DNA from 3 places in the Mesorhizobium sp. B2-4-17 genome. Region 3 is predicted to be linked to each of the others. Evidence: predicted binding sites of a transcription regulator. Region 3 holds the regulator's gene; each other region holds the start of a gene.
The links. Region 3 encodes PhoB, which activates phosphate uptake and scavenging genes when phosphate is short. Its sites were predicted from a motif close to TGTCATNNANCTGTCAT; they were not measured.
Positions count from the first base shown of each region.

Region 1: the regulator PhoB is predicted to act here: its motif matches at 1,477-1,493, upstream of phnC (phosphonate ABC transporter ATP-binding protein).
Region 2: the regulator PhoB is predicted to act here: its motif matches at 3,093-3,109, upstream of FJ548_RS05300 (ceramide glucosyltransferase).

Region 1 is NZ_VFUX01000027.1:27,504-34,998, reverse strand. It holds gene phnL (phosphonate C-P lyase system protein PhnL) at 1-18, shown strand, start outside; gene FJ548_RS21160 (DapH/DapD/GlmU-related protein) at 15-632, shown strand; gene FJ548_RS21155 (DUF1868 domain-containing protein) at 719-1,429, shown strand; gene phnC (phosphonate ABC transporter ATP-binding protein) at 1,566-2,423, shown strand; gene phnD (phosphonate ABC transporter substrate-binding protein) at 2,571-3,479, shown strand; gene phnE (phosphonate ABC transporter, permease protein PhnE) at 3,535-4,491, shown strand; gene phnE (phosphonate ABC transporter, permease protein PhnE) at 4,649-6,016, shown strand; gene FJ548_RS21130 (sugar phosphate isomerase/epimerase) at 6,262-7,113, opposite strand; gene FJ548_RS21125 (Gfo/Idh/MocA family oxidoreductase) at 7,277-7,495, opposite strand, start outside.
Region 2 is NZ_VFUX01000004.1:144,162-151,656, reverse strand. It holds gene FJ548_RS05310 (2'-deoxycytidine 5'-triphosphate deaminase) at 1-415, opposite strand, end outside; SAM riboswitch at 507-584, shown strand; gene FJ548_RS05305 (O-succinylhomoserine sulfhydrylase) at 642-1,832, shown strand; gene FJ548_RS05300 (ceramide glucosyltransferase) at 1,850-3,001, opposite strand; gene apaG (Co2+/Mg2+ efflux protein ApaG) at 3,213-3,605, shown strand; gene FJ548_RS05290 (Hsp33 family molecular chaperone) at 3,799-4,833, opposite strand; gene argF (ornithine carbamoyltransferase) at 4,975-5,886, opposite strand; gene FJ548_RS05280 (aspartate aminotransferase family protein) at 5,904-7,103, opposite strand; gene FJ548_RS05275 (GcrA family cell cycle regulator) at 7,460-7,495, shown strand, end outside.
Region 3 is NZ_VFUX01000020.1:85,242-92,736, forward strand. It holds gene FJ548_RS17295 (ROK family protein) at 83-1,327, shown strand; gene phoB (phosphate regulon transcriptional regulator PhoB) at 1,340-2,029, opposite strand; gene phoU (phosphate signaling complex protein PhoU) at 2,145-2,852, opposite strand; gene pstB (phosphate ABC transporter ATP-binding protein PstB) at 2,878-3,681, opposite strand; gene pstA (phosphate ABC transporter permease PstA) at 3,678-4,529, opposite strand; gene pstC (phosphate ABC transporter permease subunit PstC) at 4,533-5,522, opposite strand; gene pstS (phosphate ABC transporter substrate-binding protein PstS) at 5,587-6,645, opposite strand; gene FJ548_RS17330 (PAS domain-containing protein) at 7,176-7,495, opposite strand, start outside.

The DNA.
Region 1 (7,495 bases), on a different contig from region 3:
GGAAAACTCGCCGCATGACCAGGAAGTTATCCGAGACACCGTTGGTCCACCCGACGGCGGAGGTACACAATTCGACACTCGGCCGCTGGACCGAGATCGCCGACCGCAGCCGGGTTTCGGAGAGCGAGCTCGGCGACTATTCCTACATAATGCAGGACTGCGCCGTCTGGTGCGCGACGATCGGCAAGTTTGCCAACATTGCGGCAAGCGTGCGCCTCAACGCCACCAACCACCCGACCTGGCGGCCGACGCTGCATCACTTCACCTACCGCGCCTCGGACTATTGGGACGATGCCGAGCACGAGAGCGAGTTTTTTGCGCAGCGCCGTGCCAAACGCGTCACCATCGGTCACGACACCTGGCTCGGTCACGGCTCGACCGTGCTGCCCGGCGTCACCGTCGGCGACGGCGCCGCGGTCGGCGCCGGTGCGGTGGTCTCCAGGGATGTCGCGCCTTACACCATCGTCGCCGGCGTGCCGGCCAAACCGATCCGCGAGCGCTTCGACCGCCGCACCGCTGAGCGCTATCAGGCGCTGGCCTGGTGGGACTGGGACCATGCGAGGCTGCGTGCTTCGCTCGACGATTTTCGCGAACTCGAGGCCGAGGCGTTTCTGGAGAAGTACGGCGGATAACTCAGTGCATCGTTGTTGAGGAGGGGTCCGTTTCATACCCTTGACACAGGACTCGGACAGGAGGCCATCTCCCCAAGGAGATCGAAATGCCCGACACCGTCAGATCCTCGCTCGCCGGATTCTTTGCCGGCTCCAATCCGACGCCGCCGGCGCACCTTGGCACGCGCTACGATGCATCGGGCAACTTTCTCCTCGAGCCCGGCAACACCGTCGTCAGCCATCTGGTCAGCGGCTCGCCCTCCGAAGCGGTGGTGCTGGCCGTGCGCGATCGGATGATGGCAATGCCGGACGCCGACCGCCTTGCCTTCACGCCGGTCTCCAGCCTGCACATGACGCTGTTCCAGGGCATCATCGAATATCGCCGCCGCTTGCCTTACTGGCCACAGGACGTGCCGCTCGACACCAGCATCGACGCCATGACCCGCCTCTATCTGGAACGCCTGAAGGGTTTCGAAGGCTTGCCTCCCTTCAACATCAAGGTTATCGAGGTCGTGCCGACCGGCCTTACCGTTGCCGGCGCGACGGACGAGGACGTGCGCATCATGCGCGAATGGCGCGACGCACTCGCGGTGGCGTTCGGATACCGGCACCCTGATCACGAAACCTACGTCTTTCACATCACCTTCGCTTATCAGATCCAACGGTTTGCGGATGACAGGGCGTCGGCATGGCAGGCGCTGTTCGACGATTGCCTTGCGCTTTTCGTACGGCAGGCCCCGGTGATCGAGATCAAGCATCCCGCATTCTGTGCGTTCCATGACATGAAGCATTTCGAGGAACTGCTGGTGCTCGGCTGATCGTCCCCTCCAAACGCCTGGCGCAGGCCTGTGGGTAGTAACAAAACTGACATCAATCCGACACCGCAGGTTCATGGCGCTGCGCTAGCGAAGACCCAACAGACCTTCAATCGCGACTGGACTGGAGCCCGGCCCCATGTCAGCTACCTCTGCCACGCTCGAAATCCGCGGTGTCAGCCGACGATTTGGCAAGAACACCGCCGTCAGCGACGTCAACATCTCGATCCCGCAGGGTCAGATGGTTGGTATCATTGGCCGTTCCGGCGCTGGCAAGTCGACCCTTCTTCGCATGATCAACCGTCTTGTCGATCCCAGCCAGGGGTCGATTTTTTTTGACGGCGCCGAGGTCTCCAGGCTGCGTGGTTCGCCACTGCGGCGCTGGCAGCGCGACTGCGCCATGATCTTCCAGCAGTTCAACTTGGTGCCGCGTCTCGACGTGCTGACCAACGTGCTGCTCGGCAAACTAAACCATCGTTCGACCCTGTCCAATCTTCTGGGCATGTTCTCGCGCGCCGAATGCGCCGAGGCGGTCGCGGCGCTGGAACGGCTCGACATCGCGCCCACGGCGCTCCAGCCCGCCGGCACGTTGTCGGGCGGACAGCAGCAGCGCGTCGCGATAGCCCGCGCCATGATGCAGCAGCCCAAGGTGATCCTCGCCGACGAGCCGATCGCCTCGCTCGACCCGCTCAATGCCAAGGTGGTTATGGATTCGCTGCAGGACATCAACCTTCGCGAAGGCATCACCGTCGTCACCAACCTGCACACGCTGGACACCGCCCGCGCCTATTGCAACCGAATCATCGGCATGGCCGCCGGCAAGGTCGTCTTCGACGGTCCGCCCGAAGAACTCGACCGCGACGCCGTGCGTCTTGTCTACGGCGCCGATGCCAATGGCAGCGAAATCTCGGAGGCCATCACCTCGACCAGCGTTGCCTACAAACAAAAGATTACCGCATCCGCCGGACCGCTCGAACCCGCTTTCCCGGGATACTGAGCCCATAATCCCGAAAAGTGGAATTCGTTTTTCGGGAAAGATCATGGGCCAAGAAAAGCCGTACTGGATCGTCCGCCCGCGTCAAGGGCACCGTCAAAATCAAGAACGCTGCCGGCGCGGGGCCGGAACCTACAGGAGAGACGTCATATGTTCAGGAAAATGATTTTTGGCGCCGTTTCGGTGCTCGCGATGGCCACCAGCATGGCCCATGCCGCCGACATGAAAGAATTCCGCGTCGGCATTCTCGGCGGTGAAAACGAGACCGACCGCCTGCGCAACTACCAGTGCCTGGCTGACCACCTGAAGACCGAGTTCGGCTTCGAGAAGGTCTCGCTGTTTCCCGCCGCCGACTATGACGGCGTCATCCAGGGCCTGCTCGGCGGCACGCTCGACTTCGCCGAGCTCGGCGCTTCCGGCTATGCCAGCGTCTACATCAAGGACCCGAAAGCCGTCACCCCGATCCTCACCACCAAACAGACCGACGGTTCCACCGGCTACTACTCGATCGGCATGGCGCTGAAGTCCTCGGGCATAAAGGACATCATGTCGGCCAAGGGCAAGAAACTCGGCTACGCCGACCCGGACTCGACCTCGGGCTATCTGATCCCGCTGACCCAGATTCCGAAGACCACCGGCATGCCGAACGATAGCTTCTTCGCTTCGACCCAGTTCAACGGCGGCCATGAGAACAACGTTCTGGCCGTGCGCGACGGCAAGGTCGATGTCGCGGTCGACGATTCCTCGGGCATCGGCGACTTCAAGAACGGCTACAGCTCCGGCACCTTCCACAAGGAAGTCGCCAAGGGCGCCGTCGACCCTAACGACTTCGTCGAAGTCTGGCGCTCGGGCCTGATCCCGAACGGCCCGCTGGTCGTGCGCACCGCGCTCGGCGACGAGATGACTGCAAAGCTCACGGCCTTCTTCACCGACCTGCCCAAGAAGGACAAGGCTTGCTTCGAAGGCGTCGAAGGCGGCGATTTCACCGGTTACGTTCCGGTGAAGCCGGACTTCTACAGCGTCATCGTCGAAGCCCGTAAGGCAGCCATCGGCGGCTGATGATGAAATCGGAAAGGGCGGTGCTGAAAGCGCCGCCCTTTTTGCATCCCCGATCATGACCCTTTCCGTTCCCGCCCCTTCCGGCGCCCCCCACCAGATGGCTGATGCCTGGCGACGCCAGACGTCGCTTCGCCGCTTCTATACGGCGTTGGGCGTCGCCCTGCTGCTCGTGGCGATGTTCGCCAGCATGTGGTTCGCCGACGAAGCCAATGCCGGGCATTTCTTCGACCGGCTGCCCCACCTTCTGGATTTCCTGAGCTGGCTTGTTCCCAAGGATTGGAACGACGTCTGGCGGGCCCTGTTCGACATCGCCTCGCCACATGATACCGGCACCCAGGAATTCAACTTCCCGCTCGGCCGCGTCTATGTCTGGGGCGGGTTCTACGTCCCCGAATATTTCGAGCTGATGCTGACCACCGTGAATGTGGCGCTGGTCTCGACCTTCGTCGGCTTCGTCTTTGCCGTGCCGTTCTCCTTCATCGCGGCGCGCAATCTGACGCCCCATCCGGTGCTGCGGCTGATCGTCAAGCGGTTCATGGAACTGCTGCGCGCCTTCCCCGAGATCGTCATCGCCGGCCTGTTCGCGGCCATCGTCTCGATCGGTCCGATCGCCGCCATCATCGCCATCGGCCTGCACTCCATCGGCGCATTGGGCAAGCTGTTCTACGAAATCAACGAGAACATCGACATGCGTCCCGAGGAGGGCCTGCGCGCCGTCGGCGCCAACTGGTTCGAGCGGGTGCGCTTCGCCGACCTGCCGCAAGTGCTGCCCAATTTCATGTCCTACACGCTGCTCAGAATCGAGATTAACGTGCGCGCTTCGACCATCATCGGCGCGGTCGGCGGCGGCGGTATCGGCGAGGAACTGAAGCTCTCCATCTCGCGTGGCTTCGGCGCCAAGACGCTGGCGCTGGTCCTGCTCCTGTTCACCACCATTTTCCTCGTCGACCAGTTCTCCGCCTGGCTGCGCCGTAAGCTGGTCGGCGAACAGGCTTTTATGATGAACGCCTAGAGCCGGATGATTTCAGGTCGAGTCGACCTGAAATCTGAATCCGTCTCTAAATCAAAAAGCTAGAGCATGATGTCGTCCGAAAACCGCTTCACACTTTTCGGCATCATGCTCTAGACCGTTTTTCGGAAGAGATCATGGTCAACCAGAAAGACAAGACATGGCCGCGATGACCGCCGACGAAATCCTGTCGATCGAGGAGCGTTACCCGCAGGTGTTCCGTCGCCCGGCCTACAAGCGCTACGGCCCGCTGTTCCTGGTCACGGGCACAATGCTGTACCTCGTCTATGCGATGTGGTTCTTCAGCCTGCCTCAGGTGCTGAGGGAATCGCACTGGGAGCGCCTGCCGCTCTTCCTTACACAGTGGATCAGCTACGACCTGCAGCCGGAATTCCGTCTTGATCAACCCGAGATCACGCCAAAATATCCGCGCTTCTCAGCCCTTGGCGATAATCCGAACCCCGACTGGGTGATCAGGAACCCGGACGGCACTTTCACCGTGCAAATAGATGGGCCGGCAAAATCCGTCACCTTCGACAAGACGCAGGCGACGATTACCGCCCACGGCCAGACGGTTCCCGTCTCGCTGACCAGTGGCAAGCCGGTGGTCGAGGGCCAGGTGCCGGACTGGATCACCGCGCATGATGACGAGGTGGTGGCCAGTATGGGTTTCGTCGGCGAGGTCCGCGTCACCGTTGATCGCGTCAAGGTGCGCAAGCGCTTCCTCGGCTGGGCGAATTTCGTCTTCGACACACGCTCGCCCTTCTTCGGCAAGCCAGCCGGCGAAGTGATCTCGCTGATCGTGTCGGGTCCCGAACTGAAGCCGGGCACCTCGAACCTCGCGCTCGCCGGCGATAACATCTGGAACAACGCCCAATGGCAGCACGGCGATGTCTGGACGAAGCTGCTGCAGACCATCGTCATGGCGTTTCTCGGCACGCTTCTCGGCGGCATCGTCGCCTTCCCGCTGGCCTTCTTCGCCGCCCGCAACATCACGCCGAGCGGCGCGCTCAGCCAGGTGCTCAAGCGCTTCTTCGATTTCATGCGCTCCGTCGACATGCTGATCTGGGCGCTGTTCTTCACCCGCGCCTTCGGCCCCGGGCCGCTGGCCGGCAGCGCGGCGATCTTCTTCACCGAGATCGGCACGCTCGGCAAAGTCTATTCGGAAGGTCTTGAGAACATCGACGACAAACCGCGCGAAGGCATCAAGTCGACCGGTGCCAACGGCCTGCTGGTGCAGCGTTATGGCGTAATGCCGGAAGTCATACCCATCTTCATCAGCCAGACACTCTACCAATGGGAATCCAACACAAGGGGCGCGACCATTATCGGCGCCGTCGGTGCCGGCGGCATCGGCCTGAAATTGTGGGAAGCCATGCGCACCAACTCCAACTGGGCCAACGTCTTCTACATGGTGCTGCTGATCCTGCTGGTCGTCTTCATCTTCGACAACATCTCGAACTTCCTGCGCCGTAGGCTGAGCCGGACCATCCACGACTACAACAGGATGCAAGCCCGGCAGGGGTGATCAACGCCCTGCTTGGTAGCGGCCCGCGCCGCCTTCGTCATCCACGGGCGGAGCAAGGAGCGAAGCGACGCGGCGCAGACCCGAGGATCCATGCCGTGACCTAAGCCGTAGAATATAGCGATGCAGAATTCTGAATCGTTGAATATAGCGATGCAGAATTCTGAATCGTTGCGGAGCATCGAGGTCGCGGCATGGATCCTCGGGTCTCCGCGTCCGCTTCGCCCGTGGATGACGAAGGGAGGAGCCTAAGCCGCCTTCTTCCACCCATTCCTGATATGCCTATACCCATCCCGATAAACCGCCTCCGGCGTTTCGGAAAAATCGCGCCACACCTTGGTCGCCGCCGCCAGGTCTTTCAACGAGCGGCCAAAGGCCTCGATCGTCAGCCAGTCGTCGTAGCCACTCTTGCGGATGGCCGCGAAAGTCTCCTTCCACGGAATGTTGCCGCGCCCCGGCACGCCGCGATCGTTCTCCGATATGTGGATATGCACGATGTTGCCGCGATGCTTCGTGTAAGCTCCGATCGGGTCGGCCTCCTCGATGTTGGCGTGGAAAGTGTCGTACATCGCCTTGATGTGCGGGCGGTCGATGGCGTCGATATGCTCCGACAGGTCCGCCATCGTGTTGACGAGGTAGCATTCGAAACGGTTGAGCGCCTCGAGCCCGATTGTGACGTTCCGCTTGCCGGCATGGTCGCCGATGGCGCGTTGCGAAGCAATCGAGCGCTTCTTCTCCGCTGCCGTCGGCCCGCTGCCGGAAAAGGCGCCGAGCGTCGAATGCAGCGGTCCGCTCAATGTGCTCGCGCCAAGTGCATCGGCGCAATCGACAGCCCATTTCATATAGTCGATTCCCGCCTTGCGCGTTGCCGCGTCGGCCGAGATCAGGTTCATCGCCGGATCGCCCATCGCCGAAACCGCGGTCCGCTCCAGCCCGATGCGATCGAGCAACTCGCCCAGTTTCCTGTAGTCGTCGGGCGTGCCGGCGAAGACCGGTATCTCGACGCCGTCGAAGCCTGTCGCCTTGATGTCGCGAAGCAATGGCTCGTGCTTCTTCGATACCGCCGTCGTCCACAAGAACATGCACATGCCGATTTTCATCGACGCTCCTCCCCACTTTAAGCCCGCCGGGTTTCCAAGCTTCAGATCAGGCCGAGCCAAAATGGTCGTTTCCGGGAACCGGAGCGTACTTTTCGCACGTGAACACCGGAAGCGCAGGAACAGCCGCTTGCAGGCCGGCATCACCTGAAGATCGGCACGCCGGTCAAAGCTTCGTCCACGCTCCGTTTTTCTTGGACGACTTCACGCAGGCCTCGATGAAGGCCATACCTTCGACGCCGTCCTCGATGGTCGGGAAGACGACATCCTTTGCCGGCTTGCCGCCCTTGCGGCGCGCCGCGCGGATGGCCCGCGCCGCTTCCTGATAGATGTTGGCGAAACCTTCGAGATAGCCCTCGGGATGGCCTGACGGCACGCGGCTGAC
Region 2 (7,495 bases), on a different contig from region 3:
AGAGCGGACCGGTATAGCCGGCGGCGATCTTGTCGAACTCATGCCCCCGGTCGGTCATGACACGGGTGAAGATGTCCAGCCGCCCGGTCGAACTTTTCGGATTGGCCGATGCAGAAATGTCGGCTGGCAATGCCAGGCTTTCGAGCAGCGGCACGATGTAGACGCAGCCGGTTTCCAGCACCGCGCCCTCGGTCAGGTTGATCTCGTGAAGCTGCAGCCGATCGAGCTTTTCCGAAACCTTGTGGCTTGGACCGGGCAGAAAGGAAGCCCGCACCCGCCATGCCTTGTCGCCGAGCCTGAGATCAAGGCTCGCCGGCTGGATCTGGTCGACATCGAGCGCGCGTGGCGACTTCAGCGCGCCGGACTGGAACAGCGCCGAAATGTCCTGATCGGGAAGAATGCCTGTCTGCCGCAAAGTCTTGCTCCGCTCGAAGGCCGGGCGAGGTCTGGTACAACCCTCTTAATGAAGCCGGCAATTGACGCAAGCGTGGCGCGGGTCTAAAGGGTCGTTATCCCGTGGTGATTTGGCCGGTCGGCTTGCAGCCACGTTAAACAAGTCGCTAAAGGACCGTCGGGCCGCAAGGCCGTATGGACCGGTTGCGACTTTCGCGGCCGGTTTTTTTGTGTCTGGAACAAAAGCAATGAGCACCAAGAAGCGCAACTGGAAGCCTCAGACAGCCCTCGTGCATGGCGGGACCCTGCGTTCCGGCTTCGGCGAGACCTCCGAGGCGATATACCTGACCCAGGGCTATGTCTATGAGACGGCGCAGGCCGCCGAAGCCCGTTTCAAGGGCGAGGAACCGGGCTTCATCTATTCGCGCTACGCCAATCCGACCGTCGATATGTTCGAGAAGCGCATGTGTGCGCTGGAAGGTGCGGAGGATGCCCGCGCCACGGCATCCGGCATGGCTGCGGTAACGGCGGCGCTTCTGTGCAGCGTCAAGGCCGGTGACCACATCGTGGCGGCGCGCGCGCTGTTCGGGTCCTGCCGCTGGGTGGTCGAGACGCTGGCGCCGCGCTACGGCATCGAGGCGACGCTGGTCGACGGCACCGACATCGCCAACTGGGAAAAGGCGGTGAGGCCGAACACCAAGCTGTTCTTCCTGGAAAGCCCGACCAACCCGACGCTGGAAGTGGTCGACATCACGGCAGTCGCCGCACTTGCCAATTCGATCGGCGCACGGCTTGTCGTCGACAATGTCTTCGCCACGCCTTTGCAGCAGAAGCCGCTGCAGCTCGGCGCCCACATCGTCGTTTATTCGGCGACCAAGCACATCGACGGCCAGGGCCGCTGTCTGGGCGGCGTGATCCTGTCGGACAAGGAGTGGATCGACAAGAACCTGCACGACTATTTCCGCCATACCGGCCCCAGCCTGTCGCCCTTCAATGCCTGGACGCTGCTGAAGGGCCTGGAGACGCTGCCGCTGCGCGTGCGCCAACAGACGGAAAGCGCCGGCAAGATCGCCGACTTCCTCGCCGAGCAGCCGCAGATCGCCCGCGTGATCTATCCCGGCCGCGCCGACCATCCGCAGGCGGATATCGTCAAGAAGCAGATGTCGGGCGGCTCGACGCTGATCTGCCTCGACGTCAAGGGCGGCAAGCAGGCGGCTTTCGCCTTGCAGAACGCGCTCGACATCGTGCTGATCTCGAACAATCTCGGCGATGCCAAGAGCCTGATCACGCATCCGGCGACGACCACCCACAAGAACCTGACGGACGAGGCCCGCGCCGAACTCGGCATCGGGCCAGGTACGCTCAGGCTGTCGGTCGGCCTTGAGGATACCGACGACCTTCTGGAAGACATCGCGCAGGCGTTGCAGACGGCCAAGTAAGGCCTGCCTACGCGGCTTCAGGCGCTCGACGGCGTCTCCTCCAGTTCGGTCGCCTTGGTGCCGATGGTCATCGCATTGCCGCGCCAGTCGACGGCGCCGCCGAGCCAGCCACGTGCCCACATCGCCGGCAGGATGAGGTCGCGCACCATGATCGCCGCGACGATGCGCGATGACAGGTACCAGCCCTTGGACCAGGCCAGGGCACATTCCGGAAGGTAGAAGGCCGCCAAAACGGCGATGGCCGTGAGCGGCAGGCTGAAGCCGGCGCTTGCCGCCGCGGCCAGCGCAAGCAGCAGCGGCACCACGGCACCAGTCAGGATTTCAGGCGCGAAGAACAGCGGGAAGGTGACGCGGCGCAGGCGAGCCCAGCGGGCCTGGCGCGACCAGATCTCGCCAAGCGTGCGCCGGCCGAGCGGCTGCTCGAAAGGCGCGGCAACGAGATTGACGCGCAGGCCAAGCCCGTTCACCAGCTTGGTCGCGGCGGCGTCCTCGGCGATCTCGGCGGCCAGCGCGCGAATGCCGCCATTGGCATCCAGCATGGGCTTGTTCCACAGCATGCTCTTGCCCTGGGCAAAGCCTAGCCCAAGCGCCTCGCCGGCATATTGCCAGCGCGCCTGCAGCGTGTTGAGAAAGGCGCATTCGACCTCAGCCCAGAAGCCATCGGGCCGCGAACCGATCGGCGTCGAGCAGACAAGGCCGGTATCCGGCCGCCATGCCGCCATCAAATGCTGAATGTAGTCCCTCGGCATCAGCACGTTGGAATCGGCAAGAATGACCCAGTTGTGGCGCGCCGCTTCCCAGCCCTTGACACAATTGTTGAGCTTGGGATTGGCGCTGATACGGTCATCGCCGATCAACAGGCGGGCTGGCACTTTGGGAAAGCGCCCCATGGTGGCACGGATCAGCGTGACCACCGGATCGTCCGCATGGGCGACGCAGAAGATCAGTTCATAGCGCGGCCAGTCAAGCGAGAAGGCGCGCTCCAGTGTCTCGTGCGTGAACGGCTCGACGCCACGCGATGGTACGACAATCGACACCGGCAGCGATTTGCCGGCTGGCGGTGCGATCGTAGTGCGCCGTTTCAGCTGTGAGGTGGCAAGCGCAATGCTGGCGGCGTTTGAAAGGATGAGTGCGGTCGAGAGCGAGGCGGCTATGAGAGTGAGTTCCATCGAGATCTGGTCACTCCAGAAAAGACGGCGCGCGTGACGGCCGTTTCAACAGGTCGGCAGAGCGCCGAGTCGCCCACACCACCATTGTCATGTGTCACTTAAATGACATTCTTTGCCGCCACCTGCCTTTCAGGGTCACGCGCGACAAGACGCGCACGTTGACCTGCTCGCTGGGAGCGCCGAAAGGTACCGGATTGTTTTGGAGCCGCTCATGTACCGCGCCGTCACGCGCAACATTGAAGTGCAGGTCAGGCCGTTCTATCTCGAGGATCGTTCGGACCCTTCGGAGAACCGCTACGTCTGGGGCTATCAGATAACGATCGACAACCAGTCGGACGAGTTCGTGCAGCTTCTGTCGCGCTATTGGCACATCACCGACGGAGCGGGCCGGGTCGAGGAGGTGCGCGGGCCGGGCGTTGTCGGGGACCAGCCCGAACTCAACCCCGGCGACAGCTATCAATACACGTCCGGCTGCCCGCTCTCGACGCCGTCAGGGATCATGGTCGGGCACTACACGATGCGCAACAAACGCGGCGAGACGTTCGACATCGCCATCCCCGCCTTCTCGCTCGACCTGCCGGGGACAAAGCGGACCGTGAATTAGACCTCGGCGATTGGCGAGGTCCGCTGCGATGGCGTCACTATTCGGGGAGAAATGCCCATCAGGGCAACGAGGGCGGCAGCTCGTGGGAACATACAAGCGCTGGGTGGATCCGCGCGATCACTGCCGAAGGTTGCGCTGCCCCTCATCCGCCTGCCGGCACCTTCTCCCCGTGAAAGGGGAGAAGACCGGTATTTCACTTCGCCGCCGCGAATTCCGCCGGGTCGAAGTCATATTGCTTCGAGCAGAATTCGCAGGCGACATGGATGCCGCCGTCCTCGGTGCTGTCCCTGATCTCCTGCGCGGAGAAGCCTTCGAGGATGCCGCGGATCTTGTCCCTGGAGCATGAGCACTGGTCGGCGACGGGGACGCCGCCGAAGACGCGCACGCCGTGCTCGTGGAACAGCCTGTAAAGCAGCCGCTCGGCGCCGATCGTGGGATCGATCAGTTCCGTCGGTTCGATGGTGCCGAGCAGCGCCAGCAATTCCTGCCAGGAATTGTCCGTGGGATCATGGATCTCCTCGCGCGGATCGCCATCGCCGCCATGCAGGTCCGGGACGCGCATGCGCTCGGACGCCTGCGGCAGGAACTGCGCCAGGATGCCGCCGGCACGCCACTGCTCGCGCGCGCCGCCGACGCCGGGCGTCAGCAGCTTGGCCACGGAGAGTCTGATGTCGGTCGGAATCTGTTCCGACTGACGGAAATAGGTGCGTGCCGCGTCTTCCAGTGTTTCGCCGTCGAGCTGGACGATGCCCTGATAGCGTTGCGTATGGGCGCCCTGGTCGATGGTCAGCGCCAGCACACCGCTGCCAAGCAGCGTCTGCTGGGACGTCTCGCCGGCCGCGACCAGTGCCTCGAGCCGATCCGCATCGAAGCGCGCGTAGGCGCGCAGCGCCGAGGGCGTGGAAAAATCCGCCACCAGCATGTCGACCGGCCCGTCGGTGCGGGTCTGCAGGATGAACTTGCCCTCGAATTTGAGCGAGGTGCCGAGCAGCACCGTGAGCACACAGGCTTCCGCAAGCAGGCGGGCAACCGGCTCGGGATAGTCATGGCGGCCGAGGATGGCGTCGAGCATCGGCCCGAGTTGCACGGTGCGGCCGCGTACGTCGAGCGGACCGACCTCGAAAGGCACGACATGGTCGTCGCCAGCGTAGCCGAACTCGCCGAGTTTGGGGTGATGTTCAGTCACTTGATGGGTTTCCAACATGACAAAGCTCCAGGGCGCGGCCATGCGGCCCCGGTGGGCACATGCGTCCAAACGCGCTTGATTTGCGTGATGCGGCGCAGATAGGGATCGCGCCTCCGCGGATCAAGCGCCCAGACCAGCGCCATGACACTTCAAACGTCCAGACACTTCGAGCACCAAGACACTTCAAGCACCAAGACACCAGGCGAGCACGGCCTTCTGGGCATGGAGTCGGTTCTCGGCCTCGTCGAAGACCACCGAATGCGGCCCGTCCATGACCTCGTCGGTCACCTCCTCGCCGCGATGCGCCGGCAGGCAATGCATGAACAGGGCGTCCGGCTTTGCCTTGGCCATCAGCGCCGCATTGACCTGATAGGGCAGGAAGACGTTGTGGCCGCGTGCACGATGCTCCTGGCCCATCGACACCCAGCTGTCGGTGACCACACAATCCGCCTGGTCGACGGCTTCTTCGGCCGAGCGGGCGAAGCTGATCCTGCCGCCATTGGCCTTTGACCAGTCGACATATCTTTCGAACGGATCGCTGCCCTCGGGCACTGCGACATTCAGGTTGAAGCGGAAACGCGCCGACGCTTCGAGCAGCGAATGCAGCACATTGTTGCCGTCGCCGGTCCAGGCGATGGTCTTGCCGGCAACCGGACCGCGATGCTCCTCGAAGGTCATGATATCGGCCATCAGCTGGCAAGGATGGGTGTCGTCGGTCAGGCCGTTGATCACCGGAACAGTGGCATTCTCGGTCAACTCCAGCAGCCGCTCATGCGAGGTGGTGCGGATCATGATGGCATCCACATAGCGCGACAGCACCTTGGCGGTGTCGGCGATGGTCTCGGAACGGCCGAGCTGCATCTCGGTGCCGGTCAGCATGATCGTCTCGCCGCCAAGCTGGCGCATGCCGACATCGAAGGAGACGCGCGTGCGCGTCGACGGCTTGTCGAAGATCATGGCCAGCACCTTGCCTTCGAGCGGCTTCGACCGATCGCCCGCCTTGAGGCGCGCCTTGCGCGCCACCGCGTCCGTCAGCATGAAGCGCAGGTCGCCTTCGGAAACGGCGGAAAGGTCGGTGAAGTGGCGCACTGACATCAGCAATGGTTCCGGGATTACTTCGCGGCGGCCACGGCAATGGCATCCGCCAGGCCTTTGGCACCAGCGCGGATGCGGTTGAGCGCGTCGTGGATCTCGGCGTCTGTGACGGTAAGCGGCGGCAGCAGGCGGATGACGTTGTCGCCGGCCGGAACCGCCAGCAAATGCTGGTCGCGCAGCGCCATGTTGACCTTGGTGTTGGGCATGGCGCATTTGAGGCCGAGCATCAGGCCGGTGCCTCTAATGCCTTCGATGACTTCGGGAAACTCGTCGGCGACCGCGGCAAGTCCCTGCTTCATCAGCAGCGCCTTGCGCTGGACGTCCTCGAGGAAGCCGTCTTCCAGCACGACGTCGAGCACGGCGTTGCCGACCGCCATGGCCAGCGGGTTGCCACCGAAGGTCGTGCCGTGCACGCCAGCGGTCATGCCGACAACCGCCTCGTCGGTGGCAAGGCAGGCACCCATCGGGAAGCCGCCGCCAATGCCCTTGGCGATCGCCATGATGTCGGGGGTGACGCCTGACCATTCATGCGCGAACAGTTTGCCGGTGCGGCCAATGCCGCACTGAACCTCATCATAGATCAACAGCAGCCCGTGCTGGTCGCAAAGCTGACGCAGCCGCTTCAGCGATTGCACCGGCACCGGACGGATGCCGCCCTCGCCCTGCACCGGCTCGATCAGGATCGCGGCGGTCTCAGGCGTAATCGCCTTTTCGGCGGCATCGATGTCGTCGAAGCCGACTTGGTCGAAGCCTTCGACCTTGGGTCCGAACCCTTCGAGATATTTGTATTGGCCGCCTGCCGCGATGGTCGCCAGCGTGCGGCCATGGAAGGCGCCTTCGAAGGTGATGATGCGGAAGCGCTCGGGATGGCCCTTGACGAAGTGGTAGCGCCGCGCCGTCTTGATGGCGCATTCCAATGCCTCGGCGCCGGAGTTGGTGAAGAACACCTTGTCGGCGAAAGTGGCGTCAACCAGGCGTTCGCCGAGCCGGCTCTGTTCCGGTATCTCGTAGAGATTGGAGACGTGCCAGAGTTTTGCCGCCTGCTCGGTGAGGGCGGCGACCAGATGCGGGTGGCCGTGGCCCAGCGAATTGACCGCGATGCCGCCGGCGAAATCGAGATATCGCTCGCCCTTGTCCGTAACCAACCAGGTGCCTTCCCCGTGGTCGAAAGCCAGGGGTGCGCGAGCAAAGGTCTCGAAAAGCGCCGAACCGCTCATTATATGCGTCTCCGGTACCGGAAAATCAAAAAAGCCGCCAAAGCGGCGGCCTTTGCGGCTTATCGGGTTTTTCGGCCATGAAGTCAACGAAAACGTCGCGTAGTGGCACGCGGCAAGCCCCCTGACGAGATGCCGGCTCATAAGCGACCGGCAAGTTGGGGAAAACCGAAAAAACCGATTCGTGTTGCACTTGGGACTCTTGTCACCGAGTCAGCGCATAAGGTAATTGTAGTCGAGAAATAACTAGATTTCGTGCGGCGGACCTAATCACCAGATATATGTGGTGTCTGTCCCAGCAGTGGTGCTGGGTCGGGAATGGATTCTGATTGCCGCACGCTTAGCAGGAGCGCGGTCTCATGAACTGGACTGACGAGCGGGTCGAACTTCTCAGA
Region 3 (7,495 bases):
CGCTTCTGCCAGTATTTGATCTGTTGCCGCAGTGTTCGAGGGGCACGACGAGCCGCGGCGACCGGGAGGATATTGGAAAGGCATGTCGGTCGGAATCCGCCACGACGATCTGCGCCGGCGCAACCGCGCAATGGTGATTGCGGCCGTGCGCCGGGCCGGCCAGCCCTCGCGCACCGAAATCGCCGCGACCACCGGCCTCAGCCACTCCACCATATCGGCGATTTCCTCTGATCTGATCGGCGAAGGTATCCTGGCCGAAGGCAAGCCGAGCGAGGCCGGCGCGCTCAAACGCGGCAGGCCGCAGGTCGGGCTTGGCCTCAATCCGGAAGCCGCAACGGTGATGACCGTGGTGCTGTCGCTGAATTTCCTGTCCGTCGCCGTCATCGACTATGCCGGCCAGGTCATATCAGAGGAACAGCGCCGGCTGGATACGCTGACCATGTCGCGCGATGCACTGATCGGCGAATGCGTCGCCATCGTGCGGCGGCGCCTGGAGGATCCCGACCTCGACGTGCGCAGCGTCGCCCGTATCGCGCTGGCGATCCAGGGCATCACCGACACCGATGCCCGGGCAATGCTGTGGTCGCCCATCACGCCGCAGACCGACATCGCCTTCGCCGACATACTCGAAGCCGAGTTCGGCATCCCCGCCACCGTGGAGAATGACTGCAACATGATGGCGGTGGCGCTGCGCTGGCGCGATCCGGAGCGCTACCGCGACGACTTCATCGCCATTCTCCTTTCGCACGGTATCGGCATGGGCCTGGTGCTGAAGGGCGAGCTCTTCACCGGCACCCATTCCTCGGGCGGCGAATTCGGCCATATGATCCATCGGCCAGGCGGCGCGCTCTGTCGCTGCGGGCGGCGCGGCTGCGTCGAAGCCTATGCCGGCAATTACGCCATCTGGCGCAACGCCAGGCAGCTCAGCGAGGACACCGAGCCGGTCGCCGATGTCAGCGACGCGCAGATGCGGGCGCTGGCGGCGACGGCGCGGCAAACGGACGGGCCCGAGCGCGAGGCCTACCGCAGGGCCGGCGAGGCGCTGGGCTACGGCCTCGGCAGCCTGTTCGCGCTGATCGATCCCGCCCCCGTCGCCATGGTCGGCGTCAGCGCCGCCGCCTTCGACCTGATCGAGCCGGCATTGCGCGAGGCCATCGCCCAGACCGCCGGCGGCCAGCACTCGAAATCGATTTCCTTCGACACCGAGCCCAACGAGTTGCCGCTGATCCGCGAGGGCTGCGCCATGCGGGCGCTGACCTTCGTCGACCAGGAGATTTTCGCGCCGGGCATGCAGGCGAAAGCCGGCTCCGGGAAGAACGTGGCCTGAATAAAGTCGCGCTCAATCCTCGCGGATTGCATACCCCGCACCACGAATGGTGCGGATGACGTCGGGCATGCGGCCGTTATTGACCGCCTTGCGCAACCGGCCGACATGCACGTCCACCGTGCGCTCGTCGATATAGATCGTCTCCCCCCAGACATTGTCGAGCAGCTGGCTGCGCGAGAACACCCGGCCGGGATGACGCATCATGAATTCGAGCAGGCGGAATTCGGTCGGCCCGAGCCGGATCTCGCTCTTCTTGCGGTAGACGCGATGTGATTCGCGGTCGAGCACGATGTCGCCCACCTTGAGCACGCTGGACAGCACTTCCGGCTTGGCGCGGCGCAGCAGCGCCTTGACCCTGGCCATGAATTCCGGTGTCGAGAACGGCTTGACCAGATAATCGTCGGCGCCGGTCGAAAGGCCGCGCACGCGGTCGCTTTCCTCGCCGCGCGCCGTCAGCATGATGATCGGCAGCCGCTCGGTCTCGGGCCGCATCCTTAGCCGGCGACAGAGTTCGATCCCGGACACCGCCGGCACCATCCAGTCGAGCACCAGGAGGTCGGGGACGTTCTCCTGCAGGCGAATCTCCGCCTCGTCGCCGCGCGGGACCACCTCGACCTGGTAGCCTTCCGATTCCAGATTGTAGCGGAGGAGCACGCCGAGTGGCTCCTCATCCTCCACCACCATGATGCGTGGCGCGATCATCGACTGGTCACCTCTAAGGCAATTCCAGGAAAAGTGTGAAGCGGTTTTCCGTCCGGAATTGCATGGAAACAAGAGAGAGAGCGGTTTTCCGTAAAACGGTGAACCGCTCTGACGATCAAGCCGCCGGCGCCGACATCGCCGTTTCGTCCTGCTTCGGACGATTCGCGGGCAGCTGCGTACCGGTCAGCACATAGTAGGCATTCTCGGCGATGTTGGTCACATGGTCGCCGATGCGCTCGAGATTCTTGGCGCAGAACAACAGATGCGTGCAAGCCGTGATGTTGCGCGGATCCTCCATCATGTAGGTGAGAAGTTCGCGGAACACGGAGGTGTATTTGACGTCGATACGTTCGTCATCGGCGCGCAGCTTGGCAAGGGCCTCGGCATCGTGCGCCGCATACTCCTCGATCACGCCCTGCACCTGGATCAGCACCAGCTGCGCCATGGCGTCGATGGAATGCGACAGGTCGCGCGGCGTGGTGGACAGGCCGACCGTACCGACGCGCTTGGCGATGTTCTTGGCAAGGTCGCCAATGCGTTCGAGGTCGCCGGCCATGCGGATCGACCCGACGACATGCCGCAGATCGTCGGCCATCGGCTGGCGCTTGGCGATCAGCGTGATGGCGCGGTCGTCGAGTTCGCGCTGGCGCGCGTCCATGATGACGTCGTCGGAGACAACGCGCTGTGCCAGCGCGTTGTCGGAGTTCAGCAGCGCCTTGGTGGCGCCGCCGACCATCGAGCTGGCGAGATCGCCCATGTCGCTGATCAGCCTGCTGATCTGTCCGAGATCCTCGTCGAAAGAAGCGACTGTGTGTTCGGCCATGATCCTGGTCCTCGTATGCGTGAGATCAGCCGAAGCGGCCGGTGATATAGTCCTGCGTGCGCTTCTCGCGGGGCGATGTGAAGATCTTCTCCGTACGATCGAACTCGACCAGCTCGCCCAGATACATGAAAGCCGTCTGGCGCGACACGCGCGCCGCCTGCTGCATGTTGTGGGTGACGATGACGATCGTGTAGTCGGCTTGCAGCTCGTCGATCAATTCCTCGATCTTGGCGGTCGACAGCGGGTCGAGCGCCGATGCCGGCTCGTCGAGCAGGATGACCTCCGGCTTCACCGCCACGGTGCGGGCGATGCAAAGACGCTGCTGCTGGCCGCCCGAAAGGCTGAGGCCGCTGGCGTTGAGCTTGTCCTTGACCTCGGTCCACAGAGCCGCGCGCTTCAGCGCCTGCTCGACACGGCCGTCCATCTCGGCCTTGCTGATCTTCTCATAGAGCCTGACGCCGAACGCGATGTTTTCATAGATCGACATCGGAAACGGCGTCGGCTTCTGGAACACCATGCCGATCTTGGTGCGTAGCAGGTTGAGGTCCTGCGAGCGGTCGAGAATGTTCCGGCCGTCAAGCAGCACCTGACCCTCGGCGCTCTGCCTCGGGTAGAGCTCGTAGATGCGGTTGAAGACGCGCAGCAGCGTCGACTTCCCACAGCCCGAAGGGCCGATGAAGGCGGTGACACTGCGCTCGGGCAGCGACAGGCTGATGTCCTTCAGCGCCTTCGACTGGCCATAGTAGAAATTGAGGTTCTTGACCTCGATCTTGGCCTTTTCCACGGCAGCCTCGGCCACGTTCAACTCGGTGGACAACATCGGTTTCATCTGTCCTCTCTGCGTCCGGTAAGACTGCGGGCGAAGATGCTCAGCCCGAGAACCGTTAGGGTGATTATAAGTGCGCCGGTCCACGCCAGTTGCTGCCATTCCTCGTAAGGGCTGAGAGCGAACTGGAAGATGGTGACAGGCAGGCTGGCCATCGGCGCGTTGAGATTGCTTGACCAGAACTGGTTGTTGAGCGCGGTGAAGAGCAGCGGCGCCGTCTCGCCGGAGATGCGGGCGATGGCCAGCAATATGCCGGTGACGATGCCGGAAAGCGCGGCACGATAGGCGACAGAGCGGATGACCACCCAGCGCGGTGCGCCGATCGCGGCGCCGGCCTCGCGCAAGGCGTTCGGCACCAGGTTGAGCATGTCCTCTGTGGTGCGCACCACCACCGGGATGACCAGGATGGCCAGCGCGACGGCGCCGGCGATGGCGGAGAAGTGCCCCATCGGCCGCACCAGCAACTCATAGACGAACAGGCCGATAACGATCGACGGCGCCGACAGCAGGATGTCGTTGATGAAACGCACCACCGTGGTCAGCTTCGAGAAGCGTCCGTATTCGGCCATGTAAGTACCGGCCAGCACACCGATCGGCGTGCCGACGATGACGCCGATGACGGTCATCACGATGCTGCCATAGATGGCGTTGAGCAGGCCGCCGGCATCGCCGGGCGGTGGCGTCATCTCGGTGAAGACCGCCAGCGAAACGCCGCACAGGCCCTTGTAGACCAGGGCGCCGAGGATCAGCGCCAGCCAGGCAAGGCCGATGCCGGCGGCGACGACGCAGAGCGCCATCATCACGCCGTTCCTTCTCTTGCGTCTGTTGTGGAGTGCCAGGGACGTCGACATCGGTCAGGCTCCCGTGCGGGCGTCGATGCGCATCAGCATATAGCGTGCGATGGCAAGGATAATGAAGGTGATGACGAAGAGGATCAGGCCGAGCGCCACCAGTGAAGAGGTGTAGAGTTGGCCGTCGGCTTCGGTGAATTCGTTGGCGATCGTCGCGGAGATCGTCGTCGCCGGCGCGAACAGCGAGGCGCTGATACGATGCGCGTTGCCGATGACGAAGGTCACCGCCATGGTTTCGCCGAGCGCGCGGCCGAGGCCGAGCATAACGCCGCCCATAATGCCGACACGGGTGTAGGGAATGACCACGCGCCGCGTGACTTCCCAGGTTGTGCAGCCGATGCCGTAGGCCGATTCCTTCAGCACCGCCGGCACTGTGTCGAACACGTCCTTGGTGATCGAGGTGATGAACGGCAGCACCATGATGGCCAGGATCAGCGACGACGTCAGTAGGCCGATGCCATAGGGCGGGCCGGCGAACAGGCTGGAGAGCCCGGGCACGTTGTGAAAGATGTCGATGATGAAAGGCTGTATCGTCGTCTGCAGGAACGGTGCGAACACGAACAGGCCCCAGATGCCGTAGATGATCGAAGGGATGCCGGCCAGAAGCTCGACGGCGATGCCGATCGGGCGCCGCAGCGGCCGCGGGCAAAGTTCGGTAAGAAAGACGGCGATGCCGATGCCGATGGGAACGGCGATCAGAATTGCGATGGCTGACGTGACGATGGTGCCGTAGATCGGCGACAGGGCGCCGAAATTCTCGGTGACCGGGTTCCATGCCTCGGTCGTCAGGAAGGAAAAGCCGAACTTAGACAGGGCTTCCCATGAGCCGGCAAACAACGAGATGGCGACGCCGCTGAGGATGAGCAGGACGAGGACGGCAGAAGAGCGTGTAGCCTCCCGAAACACCATGTCCGTGAAGGCGAAGCGCCGCACTGTCGCATCCCTGGACCGCATGACGCTCGATAACGGCGTAGCTTCTGAAACGGTGGTCATCTAGCCCCTCGTATTCGAAAGAAATGGGAGGACGCCAAAGGCGTCCTCCCTTCGACAAAGAGAGTTACTTGGCGGCGTAGAGCGACTTGCCGTCGCTGCCGACGATGTCCTTGCTCCACATTTCCTCGACGCTCTTGACGACCTTGTCCGGCATCGGAACGTAGTCCAGTTCACCCGCCATCTTGTCGCCCTTCGCATAGGACCAGGCAAAGAACTTGAGGGCTTCGCTGGTCGCCGCGGCGTCATCGGGCTTCTTGTACAGCAGGATCCAGGTCGCGGACGTCATCGGCCAGGACTCAGCGCCCGGCTGATTGGCGAGAATGACGCCATAACCCGGCTGTGAGTTCCAGTCGGCATTGGCCGCCGCGGCCGAGAACGCCTTCGCGGTCGGCTCGATCTTCTTGCCGTCCTTGTTGATCATGTCGGTGTAAGTCAGCTTGTTCTGCTTGGCATATGCGTACTCGACATAGCCGATGGCGCCGCCGGTCTGCGACACGTTGTTGGCAACGCCTTCATTGCCCTTGGCGCCGATACCCACCGGCCACTCGAGCGCGCTGTTGACGCCAACCTTCGACTTCCAGTCGGCGTTCACGTCGGCGAGATAGTAGCTGAAGTTGAACGTGGTGCCCGAGCCGTCCGAACGGTGGACAACGGCAATCGCCTGGTCTGGCAGCTTGGCCTTGGGGTTGAGCTTCTTGATCGCCTCGTCGTTCCAGTTGGTGATCTTGCCGAGGAAGATATCGGCCAGCGTCGTGCCGTCGAGAACGAGTTCGCCCGGCTTGATGCCTTTGAGATTGACGACGGGCACGATGCCACCCATCACCATCGGGAACTGGGCGAGACCGGTGGAGTTGAGGTCTTCACCCTTCAGCGGCGCGTCGGAAGCGCCGAAGGTAACGGTCTTGGCCTTGATCTGCTTGACGCCGCCGCCGGAACCGATCGACTGGTAATTGAGGCCGATGCCGGTCTCTTTCTTGTAGGCGTCGGCCCACTTCGCGTAGATCGGGTAGGGGAAAGTGGCGCCAGCGCCGGAGATATCAGCCGCAAACGCTGCGGACATGGTGAAGGTGGACGCCGCAGCCATTGCAATCGCAACGGCCGCCGAGCGGATGAAATGTCTCATGTGGCCTGCTCCTGTTCGGAAGATGGTCTCTCGGCGCCCTTTTGCCGGCGCCCGCTGAGGCCAATAGCCTTCGATTATAACAGTCGCATGACAGTTTCGTGTCAACCGGGTAACGCGTCGCCGGCGCGGGGAAAGGCGGTAGCTTCGGATGGTTGCGGCCCGGTCCGGGTTTGCCCCGGGAATCAGTGGCTTGAGCCATTGCTGGCTCGAAGCCGGCGTTGGATTCGCCGGGCCGGCTCGGATGAAGAAAATCCGGACGGGAGCGCGTTGCTCGAGGCCAGAGCGTGTCGTGGCCGGGCCATCGCCGAAAACAGGTCCGTTGGGGTAGAGTGACGCTGTTTCTTGCCGGCGGTCGCTGCTCCCGCCCGTAACTGAGAAGAGCGGAATTCGATGTTGCCATTGTCCCGGCTAAGCACCGCCTTTGATATGGTGCGATCGCACCATAGTCTTTGCACGCAGGGGTAGCAGCAAATCCCGACTGATTCCCTCCGGCCCGCCTCTTCGGATTGCTGGAACCGGCCGACGCGGTGCTATCCCGCGTTGCGCTGGACCTGTTGGCCTGCGCTGATCCAGCGCTCGACTTTCTCCAGCAGGGCCCTCGGGCTGATCGGCTTGGGCAGATAATCGTCCATGCCCGCCTCCAGGCATCGTTCGCGATCGCCCTTGAGCGCGTGCGCGGTGACGCCCACGATCGGTACATGCGTGCCGGTTTCCTGTTCCAGCCGACGGATCGCGGCGGTTGCCTCCAGCCCGCTCATCTCCGGCATCGAGACGTCCATCAGGATCATGCACGGATTGAGCCTGCCGAAGGCGTCGAGCGCCTTGCGGCCGTTGCCGACAATTTCGAAAC